2 regions of the Marmoricola sp. URHA0025 HA25 genome follow, and region 1 is predicted to be linked to the other one. Evidence: predicted binding sites of a transcription regulator. Region 1 holds the regulator's gene; the other holds the start of a gene.

What was found. The regulator HrcA, encoded in region 1, represses chaperone genes, less so after heat shock. The targets are predictions, from matches to a motif close to TTGGCACTCGNNNNNNNCGAGTGCCAA.
Region 2: groES (co-chaperone GroES) is a predicted target of HrcA. The motif match lies at 5,040-5,066, and genes of this name have one in related genera.

Annotation. Positions count from the first base shown of each region.
Region 1 covers NZ_JBSSCD010000001.1:1,520,655-1,532,355, forward strand. Annotated here, with positions in the region: gene ACVW00_RS07420 (RNA polymerase sigma factor) at 1-676, opposite strand, end outside; gene ACVW00_RS07425 (YciI family protein) at 677-1,033, opposite strand; gene ACVW00_RS07430 (MOSC domain-containing protein) at 1,147-1,836, shown strand; gene ACVW00_RS07435 (AMP-dependent synthetase/ligase) at 1,890-3,719, shown strand; gene hemW (radical SAM family heme chaperone HemW) at 3,773-4,975, shown strand; gene ACVW00_RS07445 (TM2 domain-containing protein) at 4,996-5,361, shown strand; gene ACVW00_RS07450 (DUF3097 domain-containing protein) at 5,530-6,384, opposite strand; gene ACVW00_RS07455 (PadR family transcriptional regulator) at 6,542-7,234, shown strand; gene ACVW00_RS07460 (DUF1707 SHOCT-like domain-containing protein) at 7,240-7,629, shown strand; gene ACVW00_RS07465 (MBL fold metallo-hydrolase) at 7,635-8,495, opposite strand; gene hrcA (heat-inducible transcriptional repressor HrcA) at 8,593-9,615, shown strand; gene dnaJ (molecular chaperone DnaJ) at 9,626-10,783, shown strand; gene ACVW00_RS07480 (16S rRNA (uracil(1498)-N(3))-methyltransferase) at 10,808-11,548, shown strand.
Region 2 covers NZ_JBSSCD010000001.1:589,766-601,466, reverse strand. Annotated here, with positions in the region: gene ACVW00_RS02855 (sterol desaturase family protein) at 1-514, opposite strand, end outside; gene ACVW00_RS02850 (TetR/AcrR family transcriptional regulator) at 585-1,226, shown strand; gene ACVW00_RS02845 (RNA polymerase sigma factor) at 1,297-1,881, shown strand; gene ACVW00_RS02840 (hypothetical protein) at 1,878-2,813, shown strand; gene groL (chaperonin GroEL) at 2,921-4,540, opposite strand; gene groES (co-chaperone GroES) at 4,613-4,906, opposite strand; gene ACVW00_RS02825 (class I SAM-dependent methyltransferase) at 5,114-6,280, shown strand; gene ACVW00_RS02820 (IS481 family transposase) at 6,386-7,342, shown strand; gene ACVW00_RS02815 (glycoside hydrolase family 16 protein) at 7,370-8,257, opposite strand; gene ACVW00_RS02810 (SRPBCC family protein) at 8,372-8,899, opposite strand; gene ACVW00_RS02805 (ArsR/SmtB family transcription factor) at 8,896-9,270, opposite strand; gene ACVW00_RS02800 (glycoside hydrolase family 16 protein) at 9,352-10,539, opposite strand; gene ACVW00_RS02795 (SigE family RNA polymerase sigma factor) at 10,712-11,272, shown strand; gene ACVW00_RS02790 (hypothetical protein) at 11,269-11,701, shown strand, end outside.

The sequences.
Region 1 (11,701 bases):
TGAGCCGGATCGCCTCGGCGGACAGGTCGGTGCGCAGGCCCTCGCCCTCGGTGGCCAGATACCCCTCGTTGAACACCAGGTAGAGGACCGCGAGCACGCCGCCGAGCCGGGCGGGCAGGTCCTCGGCCCGGGGCACGCGATAGGGGATGTTCGCGTTGCGGATCTTCTGCTTGGACCGGGTGATCCGCTGGGCCATCGTGGTCTCGGGGACCAGGAACGCCTTCGCGATCTCGCCGACGGTGAGCCCGCCCAGCAGGCGGAGGGTGAGGGCCACCCGGTTCTCGGGTGCGAGCGCCGGGTGGCAGCAGGTGAAGATCAGGCGGAGCCGGTCGTCCTGCACCGGCCCGTCGTCGGGTGGGCCCTGGAAGGGGTCAGTGTCGTCGTCCATGAGCTTGGCTGCCTCGGCGTACTTCGCGTCGCGCTTCGCCTCGCGGCGGATCCGGTCGATCGCCTTGTTGCCGGCCGTCTTGGTCAGCCAGGCACCCGGGTTCGGGGGGATCCCGTCGCCGGGCCACCGCTCGAGAGCGGTGACCAGGGCCTCCGCGACCGCATCCTCGGCGAGGTCGATGTCGCCGAGCCGGCGGATCAGGGTGGCCACGATCCGGCCGTGCTCGGCACGGACGATCTCCGTGATCCTCGCGTCGAGCTCGGCTGCATCCACGTGCGAGTCGGGCACTCAGGCCTCGTCGGGGCCCTGGAACGGACGCACCTCGACCGGGTGCCGGCAGGCGGCCGAGGCCTTCGTGGCGAGGTCCAGCGCCTCGTCGAGGTCGGCCGCCTGCACGACCCAGAAGCCGCCGAGCTGCTCCTTGACCTCGGCGTACGGGCCGTCGGTGACGATCGGCTGCGCGGGGCGCCCGTCGACGACGGTCGCGTTCGACGGGTGGGTGAGCCCTCCCACGAAGACCCAGCGGCCCGACTCGCGCAGGTCGTCGTTGAACCTGGCGGTCGCCGCGAACGACTCCTCCATCTCCTCAGGGCCCATCGTCATGTTGTCCCAGTCGTGGATCACGGACATCAGGTACTGCGTCATGGCTTGCTCCTCGGTCCGGGGCTCGCGCCCATCTTGTCGTGACCTCCACGAAGAGACGAGGCCCAATACGACACTTGAGGCTGTGGATTGCGTCCGGCTGAGAGGATGGGCGGGTGCCGTCCGTCGTCTCCTTCAATGTCGGCCGCGCCAAGCTGGTCGGCTTCGAGACCACCTTCCTGCCCGAGACCGCGATCGAGAAGCGCCCTGTCGAGGGACCGGTCCGGATCACGTCGTACGGCGTGGAGGGCAACGAGGTCGGTGACACCGTCAACCACGGCGACGAGTTCATGCGCGTCTACGCGTACTCCACGGAGGACTACCGCTGGTGGGAGGCCGAGCTCGGGGCGCCGCTGGCTCCGGGCCACTTCGCCGAGCAGCTCACGACCGAGGGCATCGACCTCAACGCAGCGCTGGTGGGGGAGACCTGGCGGGTCGGCTCCGCGGTCCTGCAGATCGCGCACGTGCGCACCCCGTGCCTCACGTTCAAGGGCTGGATGGGGCACACCGGCCACGACGCCACCGCCTGGGTACGCCGGTTCGCGCTCGCCGGGCGACCGGGCCCGTACTTCCGGGTGCTCGAGGAGGGCACGGTCACCGCCGGCGACCCGATCGTGGTGCTCGACCGGCCCGACCACGACGTCTCGGTCGCGACGATGTTCCGGGCACTGCTGGTCGAGCCGCGGCTGCTCCCGAGGCTGCTGGCGGTCGACGACCTCAAGGACTGGGTGCGCGAGCGCGCCCTGCTGGCGGCCCACCGGACCAGCCCGGATGCCGGGGCTCGTAGCCTGCGCCCGGGAGAGTGATCTAGGTTACGTACTGGTAGCCCTTGGGTAACTCCGGACGAGAATCGAGCGACATGTCCCCCGTCGTCAGAGACACCACCTTCATCGACCAGCGGTCCCCGAACATGGCGGCGATGTTCCGCGAGCGGGTCGCCCAGAGCCCTTCCGCGGAGGCGTACCGCTTCCCGGTCGGCGACGACAGCCCCTGGGCGTCGATCACCTGGGCGGAGACCGGCGAGCGGGTCGAGAAGCTGGCCGCCGGCCTGCTCGCGCTCGGCATCGAGTCCGAGCAGCGGGTCGGCATCGCCGCGGGCACCCGGGTCGAGTGGATCCTGGCCGACCTCGCCGTGATGTGCGCTGCCGGCGCCACCACGACCGTCTATCCCTCGACGATGGCCGAGGACGTCGCCTACATCCTGGCCGACTCCGAGTGCCGCATCGTGTTCGCCGAGGACGACACCCAGGTCGCGAAGCTGCGCGAGCACAAGGCGGAGCTGCCCCACCTCGCCAAGGTGGTCGTCTTCGACGGCACCACCGACGGCGACTGGACGATCGGGCTCGACGACCTGGCCGACCTCGGCGAGCAGCACCTCGCTGCGCAGCCCGACGCGGTCTCGAAGGCGGTCGAGTCAATCCAGCCTGACCAGCTGGCCACGCTGATCTACACCTCCGGCACGACCGGTCGCCCCAAGGGCGTGCGGCTGCGGCACTCCTCGTGGACCTACGAGGGCGCCGCGATCCAGGCGCAGAACATACTCACCGTCGACGACCTGCAGTTCCTGTGGCTGCCGATGGCGCACTCGTTCGGCAAGGTGCTGCTCTCCACCCAGCTGGCCTGCGGCTTCGCGACCGCGGTCGACGGCCGCGTGGACAAGATCATCGACAACCTGGCGATCGTGAAGCCGACCTTCATGGGTGCCGCACCGCGCATCTTCGAGAAGGCGCACGCCCGCATCGTCACGATGCAGGCGGCGGAGGGCGGTGCGAAGGAGAAGATCTTCAACCAGGCCTTCAAGGTGGGCCTCGAGGTCGACCGCCTCACCCGGGACGGCAAGTCGGTTCCCCTGCCCCTCAAGGTGCAGCACGCGCTCTTCGACCGGCTGGTCTTCTCCAAGATCCGCGACCGCTTCGGCGGCCGCGTGCGGTTCTTCATCTCGGGTGCGGCCGCGCTCAACCGTGACATCGCCGAGTGGTTCCACGCGGCCGGCATCCTGATCCTGGAGGGCTACGGCCTGACCGAGACCTCCGCGGGCGCGTTCGTGAACCACCCCGACCACTACAAGCTCGGCACGGTCGGCGAGGTCTTCCCGGGCAGCCAGGTCCGCCTCGGCGAGGGCGACGAGATCCAGATCAAGGGCCCCAACGTCATGGACGGCTACCACAACCTCACCGCGGAGACCGCGGGCGCCTTCACCGAGGACGGCTGGTTCCGCAGCGGTGACAAGGGCTCGCTCGACGCCGACGGGTTCCTCACCATCACCGGCCGGATCAAGGAGCTCTTCAAGACCTCGGGCGGGAAGTACATCGCCCCGCCCGCGATCGAGGCGAAGTTCAAGGCGGTGTGCCCCTACGCCAGCCAGTTCATCGTCTTCGGTGCCGAGCGCAACTACTGCACCGCCCTGGTCACGCTGGACCCTGAGGCCCTGGCCACGTGGGCCGAGGAGAACGGCCAGGTCGGCAAGTCGTACGCCGAGCTGGTCGCCTCCGACGACGTGAAGAAGATGGTCGGGGAGTACGTCGACGAGCTGAACGCCCAGCTGAACCGCTGGGAGACGATCAAGAAGTTCGAGCTGCTCGACCACGACCTCACGGTCGAGTCCGGCGAGCTCACACCGTCCATGAAGGTCAAGCGCAACGTCGTCGAGGAGACGAACAAGGGCCTGATCGACTCGATGTACTCCTGAGGCAGCGGAGGCTGCCGACAGCGGCCTGCGCCGGGCGCGTCTAGGGTCGGTACGTGCCCTCCACGCTGCCCGACGGTGACGTCGCTCCCGCCGACGGCGCGCTGCCGGCCGATGCGGCGGCGACCCTGCACGAGCGGCTGTTCGGCGTGTACGTGCACGTGCCGTTCTGCAAGGTCCGGTGCGGCTACTGCGACTTCAACACCTACACGGCCACCGAGCTCGGCGGAGGAGCTTCGCAGGCGTCGTACGCCGAGACGGCCGCCCGCGAGATCGAGCTGCTCGACAAGGTGCTCCCGGACACCCCCGAGGTCGACACGGTCTTCTTCGGGGGCGGCACCCCGACGCTGCTGCCGAGCGCGGACCTGGTCGCGGTGCTCGGGGCGGTCCGGGAGAGGTTCGGGCTGCGCGATCGCGCGGAGGTGACGACGGAGGCCAACCCGGACAGCGTGACGCCCGAGAGCCTTGCCGCCCTGCGCGAGGGGGGCTTCACCCGGCTGTCGTTCGGGATGCAGTCGGCAGTCCCGTCGGTCCTCGCCGTGCTCGACCGCACCCATGACCCCGAGCGGGTGCCCCAAGCGGTCGCGTGGGCGCGCGAGGCCGGGTTCGACCAGGTCAGCCTCGACCTGATCTACGGCACGCCGGGGGAGAGCCTCGGCGACTGGCGCCGTTCGCTCGATGCCGCCCTGGCCTGCGAGCCCGACCACGTCTCGGCGTACTCGCTGATCGTGGAGGACGGCACCGCGCTGGCCAGGCAGGTCCGCTCCGGCGTGCTGCCGATGCCCGACGAGGACGACCTCGCCGACAAGTACCTGCTGGCCGACGAGGTCCTCGCGCGCGCCGGCATGCAGTGGTACGAGGTGTCCAACTGGGCGCGCGACGAGCAGGCGCGGTGCCGGCACAACGAGCTCTACTGGACCTCTCAGAACTGGCTGGGCATCGGGCCGGGCGCGCACGCGCACGTGGGCGGCGTTCGGTGGTGGAACGTCAAGCACCCGACCGCGTACGCCGCTCGCCTGGCGGCCGGCCTGTCCCCGGCGCACGCCCGCGAGGTGCTCGACGGCACGACCCAGCGGGTCGAGCGCGTGCTGCTCGAGCTCAGGCTGCGCGACGGGCTGCCGTTGTCGGTCCTCGACGACCCGGCCCGCGTCGCCCGACCCGTGGCAGAGGGCCTCGCGATCGTCGAGGACGACCGCCTCGTCCTGACCCTGCAGGGCCGGCTCCTGGCCGATGCCGTCGTTCGCGACCTCGTCGGCTGACGCGTCGCTAGGGTCGGCGCATGACCGAGGTCCCGCCGCCCGACCCGAGCCAGCCTCAGCAGCCACTGCCACCGGCGCCCCCGCCTCCGCCGGGGCAGGCGCCCGGCTACGCGACCCCTGGTCAACCGGGCTGGGCGCCCTACGGGATCCACCCGGGGACCGGGCTGCCGTACTCGGAGAAGAGCAAGATCGTCGCCGGCCTGCTGCAGATCCTGCTCCCGCTCGGGATCGGCCGGTTCTACATCGGGGACTCGAAGACCGGCGGCTGGCAGCTGGGGGTCACCCTGCTCACCTGCGGGATCGGGGGACTGTGGCCGTTCATCGACGGGATCGTGATCCTGGTCAGCGACAGTCGCGACGCGCAGGGGCGGATCCTGCGGAGCTGAAAGCCCAGATCACGTCGAGGCGGCGCAGGTGAAAGCCCGGATCACGTCGAGGCGGCGCAGATGAAAGCCCGGATAGCGCCGAGGCGGCGCAGATGAAACAAGATCTCTTTCATGTGAGCCGCCTCGACGTTCTGGAGGCTTTCATGTGAGCCGCCTCGGCGAGTTGGTTCAGCCCGTCACGAAGTCGATCAGCTCCTCGACGCGACCCAGGAGTGCCGGCTCCAGGTCGGCGTACGAGCTGACCTTCGACAGGATGTGCTGCCAGGCGCGGGCGATGTCGGCCTGGTCGCGGTGCGGCCACCCGAAGCTCTGGCAGACGCCCTTCTTCCACTCGATCGTCCGCGGGATCGTCGGCCACGCGTCCTTGCCGAGGCGCTGCGGCTTAACCGCGGCCCAGATGTCGACGAACGGGTGCCCGACGATCAGCACGTGCTTGCCGACCGGCGACCGCGAGACGGACTGGGCGATCCGGCTCTCCTTGGAGCCGGCCACCAGGTGGTCGACGAGTACGCCGACGCGCCGCTCGGGCCCGGGCCGGAAGTCGCGGAGGTGCTCGGCGAGGTCGTCCACGCCGTCCAGGTACTCCACGACCACGCCCTCGACGCGCAGGTCGGCACCCCAGACCTTCTCGACCAGCTCGGCGTCGTGGCGTCCTTCGACGAAGATCCGGCTGGCCCGGGCGACCCGCGCCCTGGTGCCCTGGACCGCGAGCGACCCCGATGCCGTGCGCGTCGGTGTCGCCGGGCCGCTGCGGGCGGGTGGCACCAGGATCACCGGCCGGCCCTCCAGCAGGAAGCCGGGGCCGAGCGGGAAGGTGCGGCGGCGGTTCCTTCTGTCCTCCAGCGTGACGGTGTCCAGGTCGCGCTCGACCTTGACGATCTCGCCGCAGAAGTCGGGCTGCGCCGAGTCCACGACCGCCTCGACCACCAGTCCCAGCTCGGCAGCGGTCTCGGCGGCGCGCCCCTTGCGGGGAGCCCGACAGTCGCCGGACAGGACGTCGGAGCCGTAGCGATCGGTGGTCACCGGCCAACGCTACGAACCCGGCGCTGCCGGGCCGCGGAGGAGGAGGCGCGTGTCTGTGCCTTGACTTCTGGAACATCACGATATATCGTCAACGTATCGAGAAGTTCGGCGCGCTATCGGAAGCGCCGCCTCGATCCCCAGAACAAGGAGAAGCACCATGTATCCCACCTCAGAATCCCCCTGGGCCGCGGAGTTCGAAGCGGTCCGACGACAGCGCGGCCGAGGCCGCGGACACGGCCGGCACGGCTTCGGCCCCGGATGGGGCGGCCCGATGGGCGGCCCGCCGCCGTGGGTGGCCCAGATGTTCGGTCCGCAGTGGGCCGGCCACAGCGGCGGCCGCGGCGGGCGCGGTCGCTCCCGGGTCCGCCGGGGCGACGTCCGCACCGCGATCCTCGACGTCCTGGCCAACGCTGCGGAGCCGATCAACGGCTACCAGGTGATCCAGCAGATCGCCGAGCGCAGCAACGGCGCGTGGAAGCCGAGCCCCGGCTCGGTCTACCCGACGATCGCGCAGCTCCAGGACGAGGGCCTGGTCGAGGACGCTGCGACGGGTCGCAAGACCCTGCAGCTCACCGACGCCGGTCGCGAGCGGGTCGCTGCCCACGCCGAGGACATCGCGGAGATGTGGCGCACCTTCGACGACGACGAGGCCCAGGACGGCTCGGGCGACCTCCGCCAGGTCATCGGGCAGACGGTCGGTGCGATCATCCAGGTCGCCTCGACCGGCACACCGGACCAGCGCGACAAGGCGGTCCAGATCCTCGCGGACACGCGGCGACGCCTCTACGGGCTGCTCGCCGAGGGCCCCGACGCAGACGACGCAGACCCCGAAGCCGACGAGCAGGAGTGAGCACGATGTACCGACCCGACCAGCGGCCCGACCTCAGGCTGAGCGACGCCGACCGTGACCGGGCGATCGCACGGCTCAGTGAGCACTACGCCGCCGGACGCCTCGACAAGGAGGAGTTCGACGAGCGCAGCGACGCGGTCTGGACGGCGAGGACCTACGCCGACCTGGCCCCGATCTTCGCGGACCTCGGGTCGGTGCCGACCGAGCGCGAGTGGCCCGCCAACCGGGGTCGTCGGGGCCCGTGGGGTCGGCGCGGCTTGTTGCCGGTGCCGTTCGTGCCGGTGCTGCTCCTGCTGATCGCCCTCACCGTGCTCACCCACATCCCGTTCGTGCTGCTGGCGTTCTTCGCGTGCGGGTTCGTCTTCCTGAGACGGCGGCGCCGCTACCACTGGTGACGCGCTCAGATCAGCGGCAACCGCTTCTGCGCCCGGGGGAGGTGCTCGTAGCCCCGGCGTACCGCGTCGGCCAGTGCCTCACGCGGGTAGGGCCACTCCGCCGCATCGAGGGCCTGGTCGAGCGGGACACCCCGCCCGGCCAGGTCCCTGATCGTCTCGGCGACCACGCCGAGCGCCGCTCGCTGCTCCTGGACGTAGTCGCGGCCGACGGGCGCTCCGTGCCCCGGCACCACCACGGTGCCGGGGCCGACCAGGTTCAGCACCAGGTCGAGGGTCGACGGCCAGTCCATCGGGTAGCAGTCACTTCCGAAGCCCGGCACCGCCGCGCGCGCCGTCGACTCCTCGACCAGGTCACCGGCCAGCAGCAGGTCGGCGTCCGGCACGCGTACGACGAGATCCCCGCGGGTGTGGCCGCGGCCCGGGTGCACCAGCTCGACGACCCGGTCGCCGAGGTCGACGGTCAGCGCAGAGGAGAACGTGCGCGCCGGCACCACCTCCGTGGTGGCGACCAGCTCGGCGTACCGCGCGTCCTCGTCGACCTCGGCGGCGGCCTGGGCGCGGATCCGCGCCGCGTGCTCGGGAAGGTCCGCGGCTGCGTCCTCGTGCGCCACGAGCTCGGCTCCCTCAGCGGCGAAGACGCCGTTGCCGAAGGTGTGGTCGAAGTGCACGTGGGTGTTCACGGCAGCCAGCAGCGGAGCGCTCGAGAGCCGGCGGAGGTCGGCCAGGACGGCACCCGCGGCGGCCTCCGAGGCGTTCGTGTCGACCACCAGCAGGCCTTCCGACCCGCCGACCACCCCGACGTTGACGTCGAACCACTCGTAGCGCGCCACCCACACCCGGTCGGCCACCTCGGCGAACATGCTCATGGCGCCACCCTAGAGAGGCCGGCGCAGGACCCGCCGCCTAGTAGACTTGGCACTCAGCGTGCAGGAGTGCCAGCAGCCGAGGTCGAGAGGAGTCGACATGATCGAGGATCGCAAGCTCGCCGTGCTGCGGGCGATCGTCGAGGACTATGTCGCCACCCAGGAGCCGGTCGGGAGCAAGACGCTGGTCGAGCGGCACCGCCTCGGCGTCTCGCCGGCCACGGTGCGCAACGACATGGCCGCGCTCGAGGAGGAGGGGCTGATCGCCCAGCCGCACACCAGCGCCGGCCGGATCCCCACCGACAAGGGCTACCGGTTCTTCGTCGACCGGCTGACCAGCCTCAAGCCGATGTCGGCCGCGGAGAAGAGGGCGATCGCCACCTTCCTCGAGGGTGCGCACGACCTCGATGACGTCGTCCAGCGCAGCGTGCGGCTGCTCGCGCAGCTGACCCAGCAGGTCGCCATCGTGCAGTACCCCACGCTGGCGCGCTCCACGGTGCGCCACGTCGAACTGGTCGCACTCAGCACCTCACGGCTGCTCGCGGTGCTCATCCTCTCGACCGGCCGCGTCGAGCAGCGGGTGATCGAGGTGCCGGTCGAGCTCACCGACGACGTCATCGCGGACCTTCGCGGCCGGGTCAACGCAGGCGCGAGCGGTGTCCGCATCTCCGACGCTGCGGCGGCCCTGGGCCGGCTTCCCGAGGAGGTCACCGCCGAGAGCCGGATGACGTACTCCATCGTGGCTGCGGCGCTGGTGGAGGCGATGTCCGACCACCGCTCCGACCAGCGCGTCGTCGTCGGCGGCACCGCCAACCTGGCCCGCTTCGGCGACAGCTTCGAGCGCTCCGTGAAGCCGATGCTGGAGGCCCTCGAGGAGCACGTCGTGCTGCTCAAGCTGCTCGGCGAGGCCACCTCGCCGGCCGAGGTCACCGTGCGCATCGGCCACGAAGGACCCATCGACGAGCTGTCCTCGACGTCGGTGGTCGCGACCGGCTACGGCGCGGCCGAGGAGGCGCTGGCTTCCCTCGGCATCGTCGGCCCGACGCGGATGGACTACCCCGGCACCATGGCTGCGGTGCGCGCCGTAGCACGCTATGTCTCGACAATCCTCGACGAAGGATGAGCTGAACCCCGTGACCCAGGACCCCTACGCGATCCTCGGCGTCGACCGCGATGCGGACGCCGACACGATCAAGAAGGCCTATCGCCGGCTCGCCCGGCAGTACCACCCGGACGTGAACTCCGAGCCGGGTGCAGCGGAGCGCTTCAAGGAGGTCTCGCACGCCTACGAGGTGCTGTCGGACCCGGAGAAGCGCCGCGTCTACGACCTCGGCGGCGACCCGTTCGGCGCCGGCGGATTCGGCCAGGGCGCCGGGTTCTCGTTCACCGACATCATGGACGCGTTCTTCGGTGGCCAGCAGGCAGCCGGCCGTGGTCCGCGCCCGCGCCAGCGCCGCGGTCAGGACGCTCTCGTGCGGATCGACCTCGAGCTCGCCGAGGCGGCGTTCGGCACGACCCGGGAGCTGAAGGTCGACACGGCGGTGCTGTGCTCCACCTGCCGCGGCTCCGGGGCGGCCGAGGGCTCCCGCCCGATCACCTGCGAGACCTGCCACGGCCGTGGCGAGGTCCAGCACGTCCAGCGGTCGTTCCTCGGCGAGATCCGCACCTTGCGGCCGTGCGCCGCCTGCCGCGGCTACGGCGAGATCATCCCCGACCCCTGCCGCGAGTGCGCGGGCGACGGCCGGGTGCGGTCGCGGCGCGCGATCACCGTGAAGATCCCGCCGGGCGTCGACACAGGCACACGTGTTCAGCTGAGCGGCGAGGGCGAGGTCGGGCCCGGAGGCGGTGCCCCCGGAGACCTGTACGTCGAGGTGCACGTCGCCCCGCACCGGATCTTCGAGCGCGACGGCCTCGACCTGCGCTGTCGGGTCAGTGTCCCGATGACCGCGGCCGCGCTGGGCACCAGCATCGAGCTGCCGCTGCTGGAGGGCGACCTCGACAGCGAGGACGCGACGGTGGAGCGCTCGGTGACGCTCGAGATCGCCCCGGGCACCCAGTCCGGCACCGAGAAGGTCCTCCGCGGGCGCGGCGTACCGAGCCTGCGATCGGCGGCGCGGGGCGACGTGGTCGCCACCGTGGAGGTCGAGACGCCGACCCGGCTCGACGAGCGGCAGGAGGAGCTCCTGCGCGAGCTCGCGGCGCTGCGCAACGAGGAGTCACCCGACGGCCGGATGCAGCCCGCGCACAAGGGCATGTTCGGCCGCCTCCGCGACGCCTTCAACCAGCGATGAGCTGCCGATGACCGGCTCCCGGTCGTGAGCCTGCCGGTCTTCCTCACCGACGCGGTCACGAGCGCAGTCCAGGGCGACCTGGTCGTGCTCGACGGCGACGAGGGCCGGCACGCCGCCACCGTGCGGCGCATCCGCGAGGGTGAGCAGCTCGTGCTCAGCGACGGCGCCGGCACTTCTGCGACCTGCACGGTGACCGAGGCGGGCCGGTCGACGCTGTCGGTCCGGGTCGACTCGATCGGGCACGCCGAGCGACCGGTGCCCCACGTCACCGTCGTCCAGGCGATCCCGAAGGGCGACCGTGGCGAGCTCGCCGTGGAGATGCTGACCGAGATCGACGTCGACCGGATCGTCCCCTGGGCAGCCGCGCGCTCGGTCGCGATCTGGCGCGGGGACCGTGCTGCGAAGTCGCTGTCGAAGTGGCGGAGCACCGCGCGCACGGCGTCGAAGCAGGCACGCCGGTCGTGGCTGCCCGAGGTGACCGCACCGGCCTCGACCGACGAGGTGATCGCGCTGCTCGGTGAGGCGGACCTCGCCGTGGTGCTCCACGAGTCCGCCCAGGTGCCGCTCGCCGCCTTGCCGCTCGAGGGTGTCGAGACGGTGGTGGTGGTGGTCGGTCCGGAGGGCGGCCTCACCGACGAGGAGCTCAGTGCGTTCGCGGCGGCCGGGGGAGAGGTGGTGCGCCTCGGGTCCTCGGTGCTACGCACCTCGACGGCCGGCGTCGTCGCCGTGTCCGCGCTGCTCGCCCGCACGCTCCGCTGGAGCTGAGACGAGCAGGCGCAGAGGGTGAGCGCCCGACGGGAACGACTCCTGGGAGATCGAGGATCGAGTCAGCTCCCGCCGGGCAGCTCCGCATCGGTCACGACCGCTGATGTCGCTCGCGGTCTGCCCGGGCCGATGCGCCTTTCCGCGATGGTGGCC
Region 2 (11,701 bases), 930 kb from region 1:
AGCCGAATGCCATGTAGATCGCCCAGGGCGCGATCCCGAGGAACGGCAGTGGCAGGAAGAAGAAGAACTCGAACCACGGGTTCCACTTCTGTCGCAGCGCCGTGGCGAAGTTCATGTACTCGCTCGAGTGGTGCGCCTGGTGTGCTGCCCAGCCGACGTTGACCCGGTGCACGAAGCGGTGCGAGAAGTAGTAGACGAAATCCACCGCCACGAGGGCGAGCGCCCAGGACCACCACGAGTGCATGTCCAGGTGGAACGGCGCGACGTAGACGAACACCGCGTTGTAGACGACGAAGGCACCGACCTTGAACACCAACGTCGAGGCCAGGGACCCCAGGCCCATCAGCATGCTCGTGCCCGCGTCCCTGGCGTCGTACCCCGTGCGTCCCCGCCCGTCGAACGCGGTGTCGTGGTCGAGCCACTTGAGCGCGGCGAGCTCGATGAGGATGGTGAGCAGGAAGAACGGGACGGCGTACGTCACCCGGTTCTTCATCGGGTCGAGCACTTCGTTCATCGGTCCGGTCTCCTCGATATGACTTCGCGGTAAGTTACCACGAGTTCATATCTTCGGCTAGAGTCCGCTCGTGGCCACCCGCACCCGACCCAACGCCGGCACCAAGGGTGTCGCCCGGGCGGACCGCGAGAGCCAGATCGTCGCGGTCGGGTGCCGCCTCTTCGGTGAGGCCGGCTTCGCCGCCACGTCGGTCGCGGATGTGGCCGAGGCCGCGGGGATCTCCAAGCCGCTGATCTACAACTACTTCGGCTCCAAGGAGGGCCTGTACGCCGTGTGCGTCCAGCACGCGGCCGAGATCCTCACTGCCGAGATCGAGCGCACCGCTGCGACCGGCACCGTCGGGCTCGCCCGAGCCGTGGTGACCCTGGACGGGATGTTCCGGGCGCTCGCTCCGCACCCCTGGATGTGGCACCTCGTCTTCGACCCGACCGCCCCCCGCGACCCCGACACCCAGAAGGTGCTCGACGCCTACGAGGCGCGCATCCTCGACTTCGGCACCGAGGGAGTCGCCGAGCTGCTCCGGCTCGCCGGCATCGAGGACCCCAGCGACGTCTCGGCGATGCGCGCGGTGTGGGAGAACGTCTTCCGCACCCTGGTCAACTGGTGGCTCGAGCACCCCGCGGAGTCGCCCGACGCAATGACCGAGCGCTGCGTGCGGCTGTTCAGCGCGGTGTTCGGCGAGATCGACGTCGAGAGCGTTCTGGCCCGCTGACGTCCGCACACTGCGACGATCGTCGCGTGTGCAGCCGCCTCGTGAACCGATCCGGCGCCAGCTGGCAAAGATGGGTGTGAACCCCGTCGACGCCGAGCCGAGCGATGGCGAGATCATCGCCCGGTCGCTGCGCACCGCCGAGCACTTCGCCATGGTCTTCGACCGCCACCACGCCTCCGTGCACGCGTACGCGGCACGGCGGGCAGGCCCGGAGGCTGCCGACGACGTCCTCGCCGACGTCTTCCTTGCAGCGTTCGCCCAGCGGAAGCGATTCGACACGAGCGTCGGGTCGGCGCTGCCCTGGCTGTACGGCATCGCCGGCAACCTGCTCAGGCGTCGGTGGCGTTCGCTTGCCGCCGCCGACCGCCTCCACGGCTCGGCAGCGAGCCAGGTGGTCGAGAGCACCGACTCCCACGAGGACCGTGTCATCGACCGCCTCGACACGGCCGAGGAGTGGCGATCGGTGCGCGCCAGCCTCGACGAGCTCGCCGACGGGGACCGCGAGGCGATCCTGCTCTTCGCCTGGGAGGAGCTCAGCTATCCAGAGATCGCGGTGGCCATGGGCATCCCGGTCGGCACGGTCCGCTCCCGCATCCACCGGGCCCGCGCGCTCCTGCGCGAGGCACGCGACGACACCCTGGAGGTACGACGATGATCGACGAGCTGCTCCGCGAGGCGCGACCCGACGTGGCCGCGCCCGATCCGATCGTCGTGCTCCGCGCCCGGCGGGCGCTGCTGCGCAAGGCGCTCGCCCGGCGTACGCGTCGCCGGTACGCCGTACGGGTCGTGATCGCCACGTCAGCGGCAGCGTTGATCGTCGCCGCGACCGTCGTGTCGCAGACCCCTGAACACGGGGCATCAGCAGCGGCCGCGACGATCCTGGAACGGTCGGCAGACAGGCTGGAGGCCTCACGGCCGCCCCTCCCGGGTCAGTACCTCTACCGCAAGGACGTCACCCTCTCGTGGGACTACGGGCCTTCGCCGTCAGACCCGTCGGTTGAGGACACCCGGCCGCGAACGAGCCCGGTGACGGTGGAGACGTGGGTGCCCACCGATCCCACGAAGGCGCTCATCCAGCGCACGATCGACTCCGACCTGAAGGTGACCTGGGCCGTGGTCTCGCAGGACACCAACGGCAACTACCCCATCTACCGCGCCGAGCCGCGCGGAGCGGCGATGCTGCAGGCGATGCGCGACCTCGTGCGTCGCGAAGGAAGCCAGTCGAACGACCACACGGCCGACCTGTGGACCGCGGCGTTCTGGCTGCTCTCCGACCCGCAGACGCCGGACGTCGTCGCCGCCGAGGTGCTCCGGACGATCGCCACCGTGGAAGGCGTGCGCGTCGTCGATCGCAGCGCCGACATCGCGGGCAAGGCCGGCGTGGCACTGGGCATCGACAGCGAGCACGGACCCGATTTCGTCTTCGACCCGGCCGACGGCGCATTCCTCGGGATCCGCACGCATCCCGCGCGGACGAAGAGCTGGGTCGGACCCGACGAGCCGGTGCAGACCCTCAGCTTCGAGTCAGGCGTCGTCGACTCGGCACCCAGGCCGCCCGAGCGCCTGCTCGCGGACGTCGACGAGTAGGACGACCCGCGGGATCGGCGTACCGCTCCCCGAACAGAACTGCCGCTTCCCGTACGCGATCGCGTACGGGAAGCGGCAGTTTCACTACGGAAGTAGTGAATTTCCGATCAGTGACCGTGCCCGTGCCCATGGCCGGCGGCCGCGGGCTCATCGTCCTCGGGCTTGTCCACGATGAGCGTCTCCGTGGTGAGCAGCATGCCCGCGATGGAGGTCGCGTTGGTGAGCGCCGAGCGGGTGACCTTGACCGGGTCAAGGACGCCCTGGGCGACCAGGTCGCCGTACTCCTCGGTCGCCGCGTTGAAGCCGGTGCCCTCGCCCGCCTCACGGACCTTGGCGACGATGACGTAGCCGTTCAGCCCACCGTTCTCGGCGATCCACCGCAGCGGCTCATCGACCGACTTGCGGACGATGCGCACGCCGATGGCCTCGTCGCCGGAGAGACCGAGGTCGCCCTCGAGCGCTGCTGCCGCGTGGATCAGTGCGGAGCCGCCGCCGGCGACGATGCCCTCCTCGATCGCGGCGCGCGTCGCGGAGACGGCGTCCTCGATGCGGTGCTTCTTCTCCTTCAGCTCCACCTCGGTGGCGGCGCCGACCTTGACCACGCACACACCACCGGCGAGCTTCGCGAGCCGCTCCTGCAGCTTCTCCCGGTCCCAGTCGGAGTCGGTCGCCTCGACCTCGGCCTTGATCTGGTTGACCCGGCCGGCAACGGCCGCGGAGTCGCCGCCACCCTCGACGATCGTGGTGTTGTCCTTGGTGACCACCACGCGCCGGGCGGTGCCGAGCACGTCGAGCCCGACCTGGTCGAGCTTGAGCCCGACCTCCGGAGCGATGACCTGGCCGCCGGTGAGGATCGCGATGTCCTGCATCATCGCCTTGCGGCGGTCACCGAACGCGGGGGCCTTGACGGCAACAGCACTGAAGGTGCCACGGATCTTGTTGACCACGAGCGTGGAGAGCGCCTCGCCCTCGACGTCCTCGGCCAGGATGAACAGCGGCTTGCCGGCACCGATGACCTTCTCCAGCAGCGGAAGCAACTCGGCGATCGCCGAGATCTTGCCCTGGTGAAGCAGGATGTACGGGTCGTCGAGGACGGCCTCCATCGACTCCGGGTCGGTGACGAAGTACGGCGACAGGTAGCCCTTGTCGAACTGCATGCCCTCGGTGAAGTCGAGCTCGGTGCCCATCGTGTTGGACTCCTCGACGGTGATCACCCCGTCCTTGCCGACCTTGTCGAAGGCCTGGGCCAGCAGCTCGCCGATCTCGCTGTCACGGCTCGAGACGGTCGCAACCGCGGCCATGTCCTCGACCGAGCCCACGTCGCGGGCCGCCTTGCCGAGGGCCTCGCCGAGCGCCTCGGCGGCTGCGTCCATGCCGCGCTTGATGCCCATCGGGTTGACGCCCGCGGCCACGGCGCGCAGGCCCTCGTGCACCATCGCTTGGGCCAGCACCGTCGCGGTCGTGGTGCCGTCACCGGCGACGTCGTTGGTCTTGGTGGCGACCTCCTTGGTGAGCTGCGCACCGAGGTTCTCGAAGGGGTCGTCGAGCTCGATCTCCCGGGCGACGGTGACGCCGTCGTTGGTGATCGTCGGGGCGCCCCACTTCTTGTCGAGCACCACGTAGCGGCCCTTCGGGCCGAGGGTCACCTTGACGGCGTTGGCCAGGGCGTCGACGCCCCGCTCGAGGGCGCGGCGGGCGCTCTCGTCGAACTCAAGAATCTTGGGCATTGGTACCTCTCGAAAGCAGTTGTGTGCCTGAGGGCGTCGCGGGCGACGCGCTCAGGCACACGACCGGATGGGTCAGGAGATGACAGCGAGCACGTCGCGCGCGGAGAGGATCAGGAACTCCTCGCCGGCGTACTTGACCTCGGTGCCGCCGTACTTGCTGTAGATGACCTTGTCCCCGACGTTGACGTCGAGCGGGACCCGGTTGCCGTTGTCGTCGATCCGGCCCGGACCGATCGCCACGACCTCGCCCTCCTGGGGCTTCTCCTTCGCGGTGTCCGGGATGACCAGGCCGGAGGCCGTGGTCTGCTCGGCGTCGATCGGCTGAACGACGATCCGGTCCTCGAGGGGCTTGATGTTGACCGACACGTTGTCGACCTCCGCGTATCTGTGTGTTGGTGGTGGTTCACGTTGTGGCGCCTGCGATGTCGGTACGCCGTCGCGGGGGTCGTACCTCGAGCACATGCGCTGGCACACTCACGGGGAGAGTGCCAATCAGAACTTAGCACTCACCCCAATCGAGTGCCAGCAGGGGTCGCGCAGGCGTGGGAGCCCGGAGAGCGACACAATGCCCCGGTGGACCTCGACGCCTTCCGCTGGCTGCTGACCGACGCCGGCCAGCGCCTCCTGGACCGCGCGGAGGCGGCGTCCGAGGATCCCCTCGAGGCCGCCGCCCAGCTTCGGCGTGAGGCGGACGGCGATCACGTCGCGGCCGCACTGACCCAGGCATCGCTGCGCCGCAAGGCCGTCGCGAAGTTCGGCGAGCTCGCGGCGCTGATGTACTTCACCCCCGAGGGCCTCGAGCAGGCCACCCGCGCCCCGGTTGCGGAGCACCGGGCGGCCCGCCTGGGAGCCGCGCGGGTCGAGTCTGTGGTCGACCTGGGCTGTGGCATCGGCGGCGACCTGGTCGCCTTCGCAGGTGCCGGCATCACCACCGCCGGCGTGGACCTCGACCCGGTGCGCGTCGAGGTGGCCCGGGCCAACCTGGCCGCGCTTCAGCTGGGTGGGGCGGTGATGGTGGCCGACGCGACGACCCTCGACCTGAGCCCGTTCTCCGTGGCGTTCGCGGATCCGGCGCGCCGGTCGGCGCGGGGGCGCACGTTCTCCGTCGACGACTGGACCCCGCCGTGGGCGTTCGTCGAGTCGCTCCTGCGGCGCACGTCCTGCGTCAAGACCGCACCGGGCATCCCCCACGCCGTGCTGCCCGGCGATGTCGAGGCCGAGTGGATCAGCGATCACGGCGAGGTCAAGGAAGCCGCGCTCTGGTCGGGTGCCCTCGCCAGCACCCGTCGGCGCGCGACCGTCATCGGCGACGGCGGACTGGCCACCCTGACCGACGAGGACCTGCCGGACGAGCGACTCGCCGCGGGGACCGCCGTCTCGGCGTACCTCTACGAGCCGGACGGCGCGGTGATCCGGGCCGGGCTCGTCGAGGCGGTGGCCGCGGGCGTCGGTGGGTGGCTCCTCGACGAGCACATCGCCTACGTCGTCGCCGACCAGTCGTTCCGGACGCCGTTCGCGCGGTCCTACCGGGTCCTCGAGGAGCTGCCGCACCGCGAGAAGGCGTTGCGGGCCGCGTTGCGCGAGCGCGGGATCGGCCGGCTCACGATCAAGAAGCGCGGCGTCACCGTCGTGCCGGAGGAGCTGCGCAAGCGGCTCGCCCTTGCCGGCGACGCCGAGGCCACGATCGTCCTGACCCGGGCGGCCGGCAAGGGTGTGTGCCTGCTGGTCGAGCCGTTCTAGCTGTACCCGGCCATGACGTGGGTAGCGGGCGTGGCGGCTTGAACGGGTGAGAACCCCCGAATGGGATGTGGCTTGTCTAAGGCCCACTCCAACCCGGAGGTTCTCGTGTCCCACAGTAGTGCCCGCACCACGTTCCAAGGCCGGCTGCTGATCGTTCAGCGGCATCGAGCCGGTTGGCCCCAAGCCCACATCGCGGCAGCGATGGGCGTCTCGCGCAAGTGTGTGAAGACCTGGCTCGACCGGTTCGCCGCGGAGGGTGAGTCTGGTTTGCGCGACCGGTCTTCACGGCCGCATCGGTCTCCGACCAGGACCAGTCCAGCGGTGGAGGCCGCGATCGTCGAGGTTCGGCACCGGGAGCGACGGGGTCCCGACTGGATCGGCGCCGAGCTCGGTGTCCCGGCTCGGACGGTTTCTCGTGTGCTGGCCCGCCATCAGGTGCCGAAGCTGGCAGCGTTGGATCCGATCACCGGGGAGGTGATCCGGGCCAGCAAGGCCACCGCCGTCCGCTACGAACGGGCCTATCCAGGTGCGTTGGCGCACATGGATGTGAAGAAGCTCGGCCGGATCCCCGACGGCGGCGGTTGGCGCGTCCATGGCCGTGGCATACCCCGCGACCGGACCAATGGACCCGGATTCGACTACGTCCACGCACTGGTCGACGACCACTCCCGGCTTGCCTACTCCGAGATCCACGCAGACGAGAAGGGCACCACCTGCGCTGGGTTCCTGGCCCGAGCGCTGGACTACTTCGCGACCCACGGCATCACCGCAGTCGAGGAGCTGATGACCGACAACGCCTGGGCCTACCGCTACTCGTTGCGCGAGATCTGTGCTGTTCGCGGCATCAGACAGCTCTTCATCCGCCCTCACTGCCCGTGGCAAAACGGGAAGGTCGAGCGCCTCAACCGCACCCTGCTCACCGAGTGGGCATACCGCCAGGTGTTCCTCAGCAACGACGAGCGAGCCGCCGCTCTTGCGCCCTGGCTCGAGCACTACAACACTTGCCGCCGTCACAGCGCGCTCGGAGGACTCCCACCTATCAGCCGTCTGCGACCAACCTGATGGCCAAGTACATCTAGCGCCGACGGCTCACTGCCACACCCGCACGTAGTCGACCTGGTACGTCGCCGGCACGGGTGTCTGTGCCACCGGCATGTTGCCCATCCCGTCGGGCCCGATGCCCTGGGTGAAGGTCATGATGTAGCGCTTCTGGAACGCCGGGTCGCCCGAGGTGTTCACCAGGCAGCTGTGCCCGTTGACGAAGAACTCGATCCTGGTCGGGCTCCACTCGAGCCGGTAGGTGTTCCAGACGCCCCGGCTCACGTTGCAGACGTCCATGTTCAGGCCCTGCTGCAACCCGAGGACGTCCGCGGAGTAGTGCAGCGACGAGGCCGACAGCGACGGGTTGACCGAGAACGTCTCGGAGACGTCGATCTCACCGGAGTACGGCCACGGCGAGGTGGACCCGTACCGGTCGTCGGGCCACATCCAGAAGCCCTCCGCCAGGCCGGGATAGGCCGATGCCGTGTTCCGGACCCGCGCCTCGAACCGCCCGTACTGCTGGCTGAACTGGTGCCAGGTCGTCACGGAGCCCGACTGGTAGCGGCTCGGCGCGAACCCGGCGAGCCCGCACGGTGCGGGCGCCGGCAGCCTGAGGAGGTTGAGGTACAGCGACCCGTTCCGGACACCTACGTTCGCGGGGTCGTCGCGGTAGCAGGCGTGGACATCGGTCGTGCCGGTGAGGAAGACCGTCTGCGGAGTCCACTTCGTCCGGTCCAGGGTGTTGCCGGAGAAGTTGTCGACGAACGTGCACCGCCACGGCGTACCGTCGGCCTTGAGCGGCTGCGCGCCGCACGCGTCCGCGGACGCGGAGACCCCGGAGATCGCCTCGGCGTGCGGGACGACGCCCGCCGGTGCGGCGAACCCCCCGATCGACACGACCAGCGCCAGCACACAGATGAGCCTGAACGGCCTCATGCTCCGAACTCCCGACTCCCCCGAGAAGGACAGGGCTGCGGGGAGTCTCCTGGGAGGGGCCCGAGCAGCGAATCAGGAGGCAGCGTAGGGCCTCGAGAGGGGCCCTGACTAGAGTCAATTCTGGTTGCTGCTGATGCCTGTGGGGCCGCTGTGAGCGACTTCGTGGCTCGCCAGCAGCTCGTCGAGCTGCTCGTACCCCTCCACGACGCCCTTCTCCATGCCACTGGCCACCATCGCGTCGCGCGACTCGAGCGAGTCCAGGACGCTGGTGATCCGCAGCCTGGTGCGGCCGTCGGCGAGCGGCTCGAGGGTCAGCGTGTCGAGCGACACCCCGTCGGGCCAGCCCTCGAAGGTGAAGGTCTGCACGATGCGGCCCGGTGGCCGGACCTCGTGGAACGAGCCGTAGAAGCGGTAGGTCTCCTCACCACGGGAGGACACGTAGCGCCAGCTGCCGCCGGTGCGTGCGTCCCAGTGCTCGGCGACACTGTGGATGTCGCGGGGACCGAGCCACTGCATGGCGAGGCCCGGATCCACGTGGGCACGGAAGACCAGCTCCGGCGGGGCGTCGAACTCCCGGGTGATCTCGACGAACGGCAGCCCCGGCGGCGCCTCGATCGTGGTCTCGTGCTTCGTCGTCGTCATGAGGCCTCTCCTTGTGCGTCGGTCGCCTGGTCAGCGGTCGCGGGTTCTGCCATGGCGGCCAGCACGGCGTCGAGCCGCCGGTACCGCTCCTCGGCCTGTTGCCGGTAGCGCTCGATCCACTTCGTCATCAGGTCGAACACCTCCGCCTCCAGGTGGACCGGGCGGCGCTGGGCGTCCCGGCTCCGACTGACCAGGCCGGCCTCCTCGAGCACCTTCAGGTGCTTGGAGATGGCCTGGAGGGACACGGCGTACGACGCACCCAGCTCGCTCACCGTGGCGTCGCCGTCGGTCAGCCGAGCGACGATGTCGCGCCGGGTCGGATCAGCGAGCGCACCGAACACGCGCGTGAGCCGGTCGTCGGACGCTGGCATCATCGCCTCCTTGATCAACCACCTGGTTGATCAAGGGTGCCGTGGCAGCGGCTGCTTGTCAACCCTTCGGTTGAGAAGGGATCACTGCCACGCGTGGACGTAGTCGACCTTGAACGTCGCAGGGATCGGCGTCCCGGCGACCGGCAGGTTGCCCATCTCCCCCGGGCCGATCCCCTGGGTGAAGATGATGGTGTACGGCTTCTGGAACGCGGTGCTGCCCGAGGTGTTGACCAGGCAGCTGTGCCCGTTCACGAAGAACTCGATCCGGGTGCTCGTCCACTCCAGCGCGTAGGTGTTCCACTCGCCGCGGTGCACCTGGCAGACGTTGTAGTTGAAGCCCAGGCGCATCCCGTTCGCGTCCTCGGAGTAGTGCAGCGTCGAGGACATCGCGTCGGGGTAGACCGAGAAGGTCTCGGCGATGTCGATCTCGCCGGCCGTCGGCCAGACGTCCGTCGACGCCACCCGGTCGTCCGGCCACATCCAGAAGCCCTCGGCGAGGCCGGGGTACGCCGACGCGGTGTTCTTCACCCGGGCCTCGATCCGCCCGTACTGCTGGCTGAACCGGTGCCAGGTGGAGACCATCCCGGACTGGAGCGGTGTCGGGCCCATTCCGGCAACGCCGCAGGGGGCCGGCTGGTCGAGCCGGAGGAGCGTGAGGGTCAGGCTGCCGTTGGCCACGTTGACGTTCGACGGGTCGTCCCGGTAGCAGGTGTAGGTGTCGGCCGACCCCGTGGCGAAGACCGTGTTGGGGATCCACTTGGTGCGGTCGAGCTCGGTGCCGTTGAACTCGTCGTCGAAGGTGCACGACCAGGCCGAGCCGTCGGCCTTGCGTGGCCGGGCCCCGCAGGCGTCGTAGAGAGTCGGCTGCGACGGCGGGTTCGGCTTCGCGACCCGCGCCGGCATGGCCACGACGAACTTCCGGCTGCTGCCGTCACTGGTCACCCGGAAGGTCGCCGAGGTGCCGGCCACCACCGACAGCGTGGTGGCGAAGCGATGCGCGTGTGCGCGGATGCGCTTGACGAGCACCCAGTGCGATCCGGCGCGCCGATCGAAGCGGACGCGCGGCGATGCGCTCTTCGTGCGCCCGGACACCGACGCCGTCTCCGTGCCGGACACCTGCACGTACACGGAGGGCGCGGCGGAGGCCGCTGTGGCGGGATCGCCGACGCCCAGCAGGACGCCCGACGAGATCGCGATCACGACCACCGCGAGCAGCGTCTTCAGACGCAGCGTACGTGAGGCCCCACCTGGGACACGGCGCAGTTCCATCTCGATCCTCCCCATCGAAGACGGCGGCCGGACCCCCATGTCCGACCCCGCGATCAGAGTATCGCGAATCGGTCCTTATTGGTAGAAACTGTGCAATTCGGACATCGCAGGTGCATGAGCCCCGTGCAACCTTTCCCGCGCAGGCCGCGTAGGGAACGGTCGAAGGAGGTGCATGATGCTCACGACCTCGAGGGAGCTGCCCGTGGACGACCGCGCTGCCCATGCCCGGGCGGACTTCGAGTCGTGGATGCTCGCCCGCCAGACCCGGCTGCTCCGCACCGCGTACCTGCTGACCGGCGACGTCCACGCGGCGGAGGACCTCGTCCAGACCGCCTTGGCCAAGCTCTACCTCGCCTGGGACCGGGTCTCCGACGCACCGTCGATCGACGCCTACGTCCGCAAGATCATCGTCAACGAGCACACGTCGACCTGGCGGCGGTTGTGGCGGCACCGCGAGGTGGTCAGCGACACCAGTGCGTACGACGTACCGACCGCCGCCCGGGAGTACGACGGCGTCGGCGACGCGCTCTGGACCGCCGTGCGCGCACTGCCCGAGCGCCAGCGCGCGGTGGTCGTGCTGCGCTACTACGAACAGCTCTCCGAGAAGGAGACCGCCGACGCGCTCGGCGTGACCGTCGGGACGGTGAAGTCCCAGGCCAGTCGCGCCCTCGACACCTTGCGCCTGCACCTCGGGGACCGCGACGACCTCACCGGCTGGGAGGCCCACCGATGAACGGACCGATGAAGAGCAGCCCGCGCTTCCCCGACGGTGAGCTCACCCGCCACCTCGAGCAGAAGGCGGACCAGTTCGACCGCCTCGGCGGTGCCCGGCTGGACCTCAGCCAGGTGCTCGACCGCGCGGGCGAGATCAAGCGCGGTCGCCGGATGCGGGCGAGCCTGGTGATGGCTGCCGTGGTGCTCGCCGTCGCCGTGCCCACCGGGCTCGTCGCGCTCGACCGCGACCGAACGACCGATCCGGTCACGCCTGCGCACCCCGTGCAGAGTGACGACGGGGCGCTGACCCTCGGCGACCTGAAGACCGGTGCGCCCCCTGCCCATGGATACGCGCAGGACGGCACCTGGCAGCTGCCGGTGGCGGCCAACGGGCTGTCCGGACTCCATGGCCAGGTCATCCGCGCAGCCGCTCTGGAGGGCGGCGCGA